DNA from 4 places in the Cupriavidus sp. PB-02 genome. Region 2 is predicted to be linked to each of the others. Evidence: predicted binding sites of a transcription regulator. Region 2 holds the regulator's gene; each other region holds the start of a gene.
What was found. Region 2 encodes FNR, which switches genes on or off when oxygen is low (the NO sensors DNR and NnrR bind a similar motif). Its sites were predicted from a motif close to TTGATNNNNATCAA; they were not measured.
Positions count from the first base shown of each region.

Region 1: the regulator FNR is predicted to act here: its motif matches at 961-974, upstream of hemN (oxygen-independent coproporphyrinogen III oxidase).
Region 3: the regulator FNR is predicted to act here: its motif matches at 1,249-1,262, upstream of AC10V3_RS39640 (hemerythrin domain-containing protein).
Region 4: the regulator FNR is predicted to act here: its motif matches at 1,037-1,050, upstream of AC10V3_RS04275 (DUF3149 domain-containing protein).

Region 1 covers NZ_CM177694.1:4,220,181-4,222,379, reverse strand. Annotated here, with positions in the region: gene AC10V3_RS19970 (ABC transporter substrate-binding protein) at 1-827, opposite strand, end outside; gene hemN (oxygen-independent coproporphyrinogen III oxidase) at 1,035-2,199, shown strand, end outside.
Region 2 covers NZ_CM177694.1:2,815,390-2,817,588, forward strand. Annotated here, with positions in the region: gene AC10V3_RS13185 (sulfite exporter TauE/SafE family protein) at 1-659, opposite strand, end outside; gene fnr (fumarate/nitrate reduction transcriptional regulator Fnr) at 737-1,462, shown strand; gene AC10V3_RS13195 (hypothetical protein) at 1,511-1,756, opposite strand; gene AC10V3_RS13200 (FixH family protein) at 1,753-1,962, opposite strand; gene ccoG (cytochrome c oxidase accessory protein CcoG) at 2,025-2,199, opposite strand, start outside.
Region 3 covers NZ_JBXPSX010000003.1:1,090,694-1,092,892, reverse strand. Annotated here, with positions in the region: gene AC10V3_RS39640 (hemerythrin domain-containing protein) at 564-1,148, opposite strand.
Region 4 covers NZ_CM177694.1:899,910-902,108, forward strand. Annotated here, with positions in the region: gene AC10V3_RS04270 (helicase HerA-like C-terminal domain-containing protein) at 1-739, shown strand, start outside; gene AC10V3_RS04275 (DUF3149 domain-containing protein) at 785-949, opposite strand; gene upp (uracil phosphoribosyltransferase) at 1,081-1,731, opposite strand; gene AC10V3_RS04285 (MFS transporter) at 1,932-2,199, opposite strand, start outside.

The DNA.
Region 1 (2,199 bases), 1.4 Mb from region 2:
CCGCTACCCAGGATCTCGCGCGCCGCGGTGGCGCTGACCGACGACAGTCCGACCAGAAAGCCATACCAGCCTTGCGCGGCCAATGCGCGGCCAAGGCCGGCATAGGCCAGCGTATCGCCAGCCACGATCACCGCGCCCGGACGGGTCGCGGCGATGCGCCGCGCGGCGGCGTCGGGATTGCCGTCCAGCGGCACCGCGCGCGTGCCGGTCTGCGCCTCCAGCCGGCCCAGCCACTGCGCGCCCGACGTGCCGCCCGCCGCAAATTCCCCCGACACCGCCAGCGCGATGCTGGTCAGGCCATAGCTGCGCAGCTGCTTCACCGCCGCGTCCAGCTCGGCCTGGTAGTCGGCGCGGGTGAACCAGACGTTCTCCGCCGCCAGCGCCAGTCCCGACAGTGGCGCCACGATCTGCACGCCGCGCCGGTTGAGTTCGGCTGAGGAGGCCAGCGCCGGCAGCAGCCGGTCGCCGGGGCCGAACAGCAGTTCCGCGCGCTCGCCATCGGCAAGGGCCACCGCCTGTGCCAGTGCGCGACGCGGGTCGGCATCGGCATCTCGGACCACATGGACGACGCGCACCGGTCCGTTGCCGGCATTGAGTGCATCAAACATCACCTTGGCCCCGGCCAGGTAGTCCCGCGCCAGGTCGGCCTGCGCGCCAGTGCGGTCGAGCAGGTGGCCGACCACCACTGTGTGGCGCGCGGGCGCCTGGGCCTGGACAAGGGCAGGCAGCGCCAGCCCGGCCGCGGTGGCAAGCAGCAGGCGGCGTTTGGCTGCGGAGGGTGGATGCGCGTGGCCGCGCCGCAGGCGAGGCGACAGGGGAATAGGCATGGTACGGGGAGCGGAGATGGGTGAGGGGGGCGGTATTCGCAGGCCGCGCGCAGCGTATCCGGCACGCATGACACAGATGTGACGCCCGCCCCCCACCAGCGAGGGGCTCGTCGCGCATGGGTTCCGCCGCGCTTTGACGACGGTCAACGCGCCGGCCGCGCCGCGGCCCTACGATGGGCCGTCACACACCCGATCCCCCGCGCCCCCATGAAACCGTCTGCCATGACTTCCCCTGCGCTCGACCGTCGCGCGCTGTCCGACTTCCGCGCGCTGGCCGGCCGCATCGATGGCAACGGCCCGCGCTACACCTCGTACCCGACCGCGGACCGCTTCCGCAACGGCCCCGACCTGTCGCTGTACCACGACGCGCTGGACGCCTGCCGCGCCAGTGCGCCGGCACCGCTGTCGCTGTACCTGCATATCCCGTTCTGCGAGAACATCTGCTACTACTGCGGCTGCAACAAGATCATCACGCGCGATCATGGCCGCAGCGCGCGCTACGTCAACTACCTTGGCCGCGAGATGGCGCTGGTGGCGGACAAGCTCGGTGCGCGCCGCCAAGTGCTCCAGTCGCACTGGGGCGGCGGCACGCCGACCTTCCTCGATCCCGACGAAATGCGCCGCGTGATGGCGCTGCTGCACAAGTATTTCGAACTGCCCGCCGACGGCGAGCATTCCATCGAGATCGACCCGCGCCGCGTCGACTACGCGCGCATGGCGCTGCTGGCGGAGCTTGGCTTCAACCGCGTCAGCCTGGGCGTGCAGGATTTCGACCCCGAGGTGCAGCAGGCCATCCACCGCATCCAGCCGTTCGAAGAGACGCGCGCCGTGGTCGACGCCGCGCGCGCCCTCGGCTTCCGCTCGGTCAGCCTGGACCTGATCTACGGCCTGCCGCACCAGACCGCGGCGCGCTTTGGCCGCACCATCGAACAGGTGCTGGCGCTGCGCCCCGACCGGCTTTCGGTCTACAGCTACGCCCACCTACCGCATGTGTTCAAGCCGCAGCGCCGCATCGACGAGAACGCCTTGCCGCCCGCCGGCGAGAAGCTCGACATCTTGGTCTCGACCATCGAACGGCTGACCGCGGCGGGCTACGTCTATATCGGCATGGACCACTTTGCGCTGCCCGACGACGACCTTGCCATCGCCCAGCGCGAAGGCCGCCTGCAGCGCAACTTCCAGGGCTATTCGACCCACGCCGGCTATGACCAGGTCGGGCTCGGCATCTCGGCGATCGGCGCGATCGCGGGGCGCTATGTGCAGAACGCGCGCACGCTGGACGATTACTACGGCGCGCTCGATGCAGGGCGTCTGCCGCTGGCGCGCGGCGTGGCGATGAGCGCGGACGACCATCTGCGGCGCGAGATCATCG
Region 2 (2,199 bases):
CCCAGGCGTATGCCACGCCGCCTGGACAGCGTGCGCAGGTAGCCCGACAGGCCGGACAGCACCAGCAGGTTGGGCAGCGTGCCCAGCCCGAACACGCCCATCACCAGCGCCCCCGAGCCGGCGTTGCCCGCCAGCAGTGCCAGCGTCAGCGCGCCATAGACCATGCCGCACGGCACCAGGCCCCAGGCCAGCCCCACCCCATAGCGCCGCGCCAGCCCGCCACGGGCCCGCACGAATGCCGGCATGCCGCCGGCCAGGCGGCCCAGCTGGCCAGCCACCGTAGCGGTGGCGCATGCCGCCAAGCGCTCGAGCCAGGCCAGGGTGAACGCATTGCCCTGAAGCAGCCGCCAGCCCGACCACAGCAGCATGGCGCTGCCCGCACCGAACAGCCAGCGCTGCACCGGCAGGTAGTCCTGCTTCCATGCGGTGGCACCGACCGCGCCCAACAACGCACCCAGCAGCATATAGGTCGAGATCCTGCCGATGTGCATTGCCAGCAACTCACCGAACCACGCGGTCCGGTTTTTCACGAAGTTCACCGTCGCGATGGCGTCGCGCCGCTGTTCCACCGCGAGGGCAAGGCCGCCACACATGGCGGCACAATGCACCCCGCCAAGCAGGGCCAGCAGAAAAACGCTAATAAGCACACCAAATGTCAATTCTGACTCCCTGCCGCATCACATCGCACGGTAAAATGTTGGGGTCGTGCCCTCGCAGCCATTCTTGCAGGTTCCAATTGCTCACCTCCATTCCCATTACCGAGATGTCGCCCCGTTGCTCCACATGCGCGATGGGGCAACTGTGCCTTCCGGTAGGCATGTCCCAGCAAGATCTTGCCAAGATGGACACGCTGGTGCAGGAACGCATTCGCGTTCATAAAGGCGAGACCCTGTACCGCATGGGCGATCCGCTCACCGCTGTCTATGCCATCCGCTTCGGTACGCTGAAGACGCACGTCACCACCGAAGACGGCCGTTCGCAGATTACCGGCTTCCACCTCCCCGGCGAAATCGTCGGCCTCGACGGGCTGGGTGAAATGCAGCACGCATCGGATGCCACGGCGCTGGAAGATACCGAAGTCTGCGTGGTGCGCATGAACGAACTGCAGACCTTGTCCGCCGGGCTGCCGTCGCTGCAGCACCAGTTCCTGCGCCTGATGGGCAAGGAGATCACGCACGACCAGCTGATGCTCGTGACGCTGGGCTCAATGCGCGCCGAGGAACGGCTGGCCGCCTTCCTGATCAACCTGTCCGAGCGCCTGTCGGCGCGCGGTTATTCGGCCTCCGAATTCGTCATGCGCATGAGCCGCGAAGAGATCGGCAGCTACCTGGGCCTGAAGCTCGAAACCGTCAGCCGCCTGTTCTCCCGCTTTGCCGAAGCGGGCCTGATCCAGATTCGCCAGCGCCACGTCAAGCTGGTGGACATCGCCGGCATCAAGCAACTCTACAGCCGCTCCTGCTGAGCGCGCATCGCACTGCCATCGCCGCACCGGCGATGGCAATTTCAAACGTCATTCAAGTTCGTCGGTATCGCTGAGCCGGGTCGGCATGGTGTAGAGCGTGAGCCCGCTGGACAGCGCGCAGAACGCCCACGCCAACAGGAAGCCGATCGTATAGACCGACTCGCGTGACGCGTCGACCGGGTGGCCGAAGAACTTCAGGTCGCCCGGATCCACGACCGAAAAGACCGTCGCGGTTGCAAAGCCCGCCATCAGGAACCCGGGCCACAGTACCCACATCAGCCAGCGCAGCCTCATGGTTGCCTCGCTGCGGCAGCCTTGCGCGGCGCGGCTCCGACCTTCTCGACCACCAGTCCATGCCGCGTTGCCCCCTGCACCGGCAGGTCAGGATGCGAGGACGCGAGCCAGATGGTCACGCCACACGCCACCATCGCCACCAGCGGGCCGCTCATCAACAGCCACGGCCACGGTTCCTTCCACCACGGATTGCCTTGCCGATTCATCTTGCCCCCCTTATCTGCAGCGGTGCGGCGCGGATCCATAACCGCGCCACACCATCCTAGCTTTACAAATCGCGCGGCACGATAAAACTGGTGGATTGCCGGATTTCGGCACTCCCCCGCTCCGTGCCTTCGCTCGTGACCGTCACGCTGATCTTGTGCGTACCCTGCGCCGCGTTCTCAATCGGAACGCGGATGCGGATCGGCAACAGCCGGTTGGAGGTCGGCGCCAGCGCTTCG
Region 3 (2,199 bases), on a different replicon from region 2:
CCGGAGCCGACAACTGCCGTTGGGCTTTGCACCCTAGGCCAGCCTAGCCCCGGCCGCAAAGCAGTCTTCCTTGTTGCGTTTTTCACTAGTTCTTTACCAGAGCCGCTGCACCCCGTGCGATGCGGGCGGACGCTATGCCGGACAACGGGGCTTCTAACCTTGACCGGCATGTGTCAGCCTTAATGCGACCGCCCTGGAGAATCTGAGGGCAGCCGCGCCGCCCTGGCCGGCGGTCGCTGCAGACGCGCGTCAGGGCACGATAACGGGCGTTATGGCAGCTATCGAGGCCAATTGAGACCTCTAGTGTTCGCGAACTGAGGACAAGAGCTACAGTAGATCGCTTTCGTGGGCAATCATGTGCAGCTTCGAATGAAAGATGGATGCAAGCGTGCTCTGCCTGGCGAACGAGAGTGAAGATGAGTCATTCGCAGATGCTACCCAATTGCGACCGGCATGCTAGGGATCAGCGCGCTCTTGCAGACTTGAACTCTTTATTCTCTTTGGGCGCCGTCGTGCCTACTAATATATCCCTATACCTCCTGGCCCACGGTACGTACACCAAATCAAGCTGACTCGCGATGATCAGTGAGGGGAGTGAATGTACTTGCTTCCCCGTCGATCTGTTTGCGCAAGGCCGCGAAACGCTCGTGTACATTTTCTCCAAAGAGGGGATCGGAGCAAGCCGGAACAGTGGCCGCGACCTCTGCCCAATCCTCTTCGGTCAGTAGGCGCGCGGCACGGGGCATGACCTGTTTCTCCTCAGTGGAGAGATGATTGCGATAGTAAGCAAGGTACATGGCTGCAGCGGCTTCCAAAGCCGTTCGCGACGTTATGACATCTCTTTCTGCTTCACGAAGCCGGCTGAGCAACTCTTCGCCTACCGCTGCAATCACACGATGCTCTTGCAGAAGCCGGCTAACCACAATGCGCATGGCGGGGTCGCGTTCAACGAGCAGGGCGTATGCAACATCCTCCCGAGGATGGTGAACGCAATCGCCATATTTCCGCATGTAATCGATGATCATGCCCATCAAACCGTAGTTTGGCTGCTCTTCCTGGTAAAACGCGCACACCTGCCTCTCTAGCAGGTCGAGTAGGCAGGCGAAATTGATATGGTCGGTATGCCAGACGGCAAGTGGGTTGGTCATGGCGACCTCCAGGGAGACTGGTCGAGTGGACCGTTGAGTCCGGATCCTATCGGACTTGCGAGATCCTATTGACACCATAGTCTCCCTTCACCATGTGGGGCTGATACAGATCAATAAGACTCCAGATGGAATGACGACGCGCAGCGAACTGTCGAGCTTGTCATTTGAACCTTCACGCATTAGGCGTGGCATTTTTCACGAAGCAGGTGCCTGTAGACCCTGCCCACGCTGGTCCACTCGATCGCATCGACCAAAGCATTCGTTTAGGTACTGCCTACCCTCGAGATTGCTCCGCAGCAGACGACGCCACGCAAGTTCTCCTGGATCTCGGCGGGTCCGGCCGACTGTCCCGGCGGCTGCCGATCGAGGCGACCGCGCCAAAGCGGGGGGCGGGTGGATGAGGCTATAATTTCACGATCATGAAGTTATGTCTTACTAAGGCGCCTTTGGAAGGTGCAAAGCATGGGCCGCAAAGTCAGTTCATGCTTCAATATCGGCTGGGCCGATGCGACAGGCATTTCATTGGAACTGGTGTACTTGCAGCGCCGTAGCGCCTCGGTCGGCACCCACAGTCGCCCGCGCTGTTCTGCCAAAATCAGGTCATCGCGATTCTGCTGGCAGGTTAAATGATGACCAACGGACAACGCGGAGGCGGTGCAAAGCGCTTCGGAACCGGGCGGATCGTGTTGTGGCGCGGCGGCAGTGTCTGGCTCGGCCATGCGGAGGAGAAAACCGGGTCCCATGCGCATCACGCCATCCAGGTGACGCTCGCGCTATCCGGTGGGGCGATGCGTATCCAGACTCCCGGGAAAGACTGGGCTGCCTATACGGCGGCGATCATTTGCGCCCACCAACCGCACGCCTTCGAGGCTCGGTGCGAACTTGTTGCGCTCATTTTCATCCCGCACTTTCAAGCGTATGTTCGGCGTGCTGGCCGGCGGGATCAGCGTCCAGCGCGTCTAGGCGAACTTAGCCGTTTCGTTCAAGCCGCCCGTCTTCAGTGGTCGCACACTGGCGTCTCGTTTCCAACAGAAAGGAGCATTGCCATGAA
Region 4 (2,199 bases), 1.9 Mb from region 2:
GGCGCACCTGCTGTTCAACGACGCCCCCAAGGCACTGCTCGACAAGATCGAGCAGGTGGTGCGGCTGATCCGCTCCAAGGGAGTGGGCGTGTACTTCGTCACGCAGAACCCGATCGATATCCCGGACACCGTGCTGGGCCAACTCGGCAACCGCGTGCAGCACGCGCTGCGCGCGTTCACGCCGCGCGACCAGAAGGCGGTCAAGGTGGCGGCCACCACCATGCGTGCCAACCCGAAGCTGGACGTGGAGACCGCGATCGGCGAGCTGGGCGTGGGCGAGGCGCTGGTGTCGTTCCTGGATGCCAAGGGCACGCCTTGCGTGACCGAGCGGGCGTGGGTACTGCCGCCGGGAAGCCGCATCGGCCCGGCGACGGACGAGGAACGCAAGCAGTTGATCGCCAACTCGCTGGTGGCGGGTACTTACGAAACGACCGTGGACCGCGAGTCGGCCTATGAAAAGCTGCGCGGCAGCGTGGCGACGGTCGGCAATGGTAACGGCGGCACCGCCAAGGCTCCGGCCGGAAAGCCAGCCGGACAGCCAGCCGGCGAACAGGACAGCGGCTGGCTCGGCACCGCCGGCGAGATCTTCGGCACGCTGACCAAGGGCACTGGCAAGACCGGTCGCGGCGATTCGATCCTGGAATCGATGGCCAAGTCGGCCGCGCGCACGGTGGGCTCGCAGGTGGGCCGCGAACTGATCCGTGGCGTGCTGGGCAGCCTGCTCGGCAAAAAGAAGTAAGCGTCGGGAAAAAGCAGGGCGGGCCGCGGTTGCGGCCCGTTACGGTCAGCGGCGTTGCGCCGTCTGCTGTGCCTTCGCGGCTTCCGCATCCTCGCGCATCTTGCGCGCGAACATGCGCGCGAAAAACCAGCCCATGCCGATGATAAAGACGATCACGCCCAGGCTCATCAGGCCGGTGCTGGTGCTGAAGAGGATCTTGAAGGCTTCCATGCTTGGCTCCCTGTGGATTGGCGGTGCGCGCCGGCGGATTGCCGCCAGTGCCTGCCGCCAGTGTAGGGAGCCACGCGGCGCGGACTATTGAGGCCGGTCAAGCCCGCTCAGGTCCGCACCAGGCGTGACGGTCAGTTCTTGGTGCCGAACAGCCGGTCGCCCGCATCGCCCAGGCCCGGCACGATATACGCGTCGCCATCCAGGTGGCTGTCGAGCGAAGCCACGAACAGCTTCACGCCCGGATGCGCCTTCTGGAACACCTCCACGCCCTCGGGCGCCGCTACTAGCGCGACGAAGGTGATGGCCTCGTCCTTGACGCCGCGGCGCTTGAGCACCTCCACCGCGTGCACGGCGGAATAGCCGGTGGCCACCATCGGGTCGCACAGGATGAAGCTGCGATCTTCCAGGTCCGGCAGCCGCACCAGGTACTCGACCGGGCGATGCTGCTCGTCGCGGTAGACGCCGATATGGCCGATGCGCGCCGAAGGGATCAGTTCGACCAGGCCGTCGCTCATGCCGACGCCCGCGCGCAGCACCGGCACGATGGTCAGCTTCTTGCCGGCGATCACCGGCGCATCCAGCTCGACCAACGGCGTCTCGATGCGGCGCGTGGTCAGCGGCAGGTTGCGCGTGATCTCGTAGCCCATCAGCAGCGTGATCTCGCGCAGCAGCTCGCGGAAGGTGCGCGTGGAGGTCTCCTTGTCGCGCATATGCGAAAGCTTGTGCTGGATCAGCGGGTGGTCGAGGATAAACAGATTGGGAAAGCGCGGATCTTGTTTCATGGCTGGCGGGGAGGGCTCGGCGGAAGAGGGTGAAGCGGGCGGCCGGTCCGGTGGACCCGGCCGCCACGCCGTTGCAGCCGGATTGTAATGGAAGCGGGCCGCCCTGCCCGTGGCTTCGTTTCAAGACCCCGCCCAGGCCAGCGCCGTCGGCGGGCGCCCTCGACCGCCGGGACCGCCGACGGGCTCGACGCTACCTTGCCCTAATCCAGCGCGCGGTTCCTCGACTCGATATCCACCATGAAAATGGCGATCGCCGCCAGGGCAAGAAATGACGAAAGGAGCGCAAGGGCAAGTGTGAACTGGGTAGCCATGATCGGGGCAATGATCGAAGGTGCGAAGAGGCCACCGAAGCGCGCCATCGCACCCGCAGTGCCCATTCCGCTGGCCCGCAGATCCGTCGGATACACCTCAGGCGTAAAGGCGTAAAGTGCTCCCCACGTACCGAGGAGCGCAAAGCTCATCAGCAAG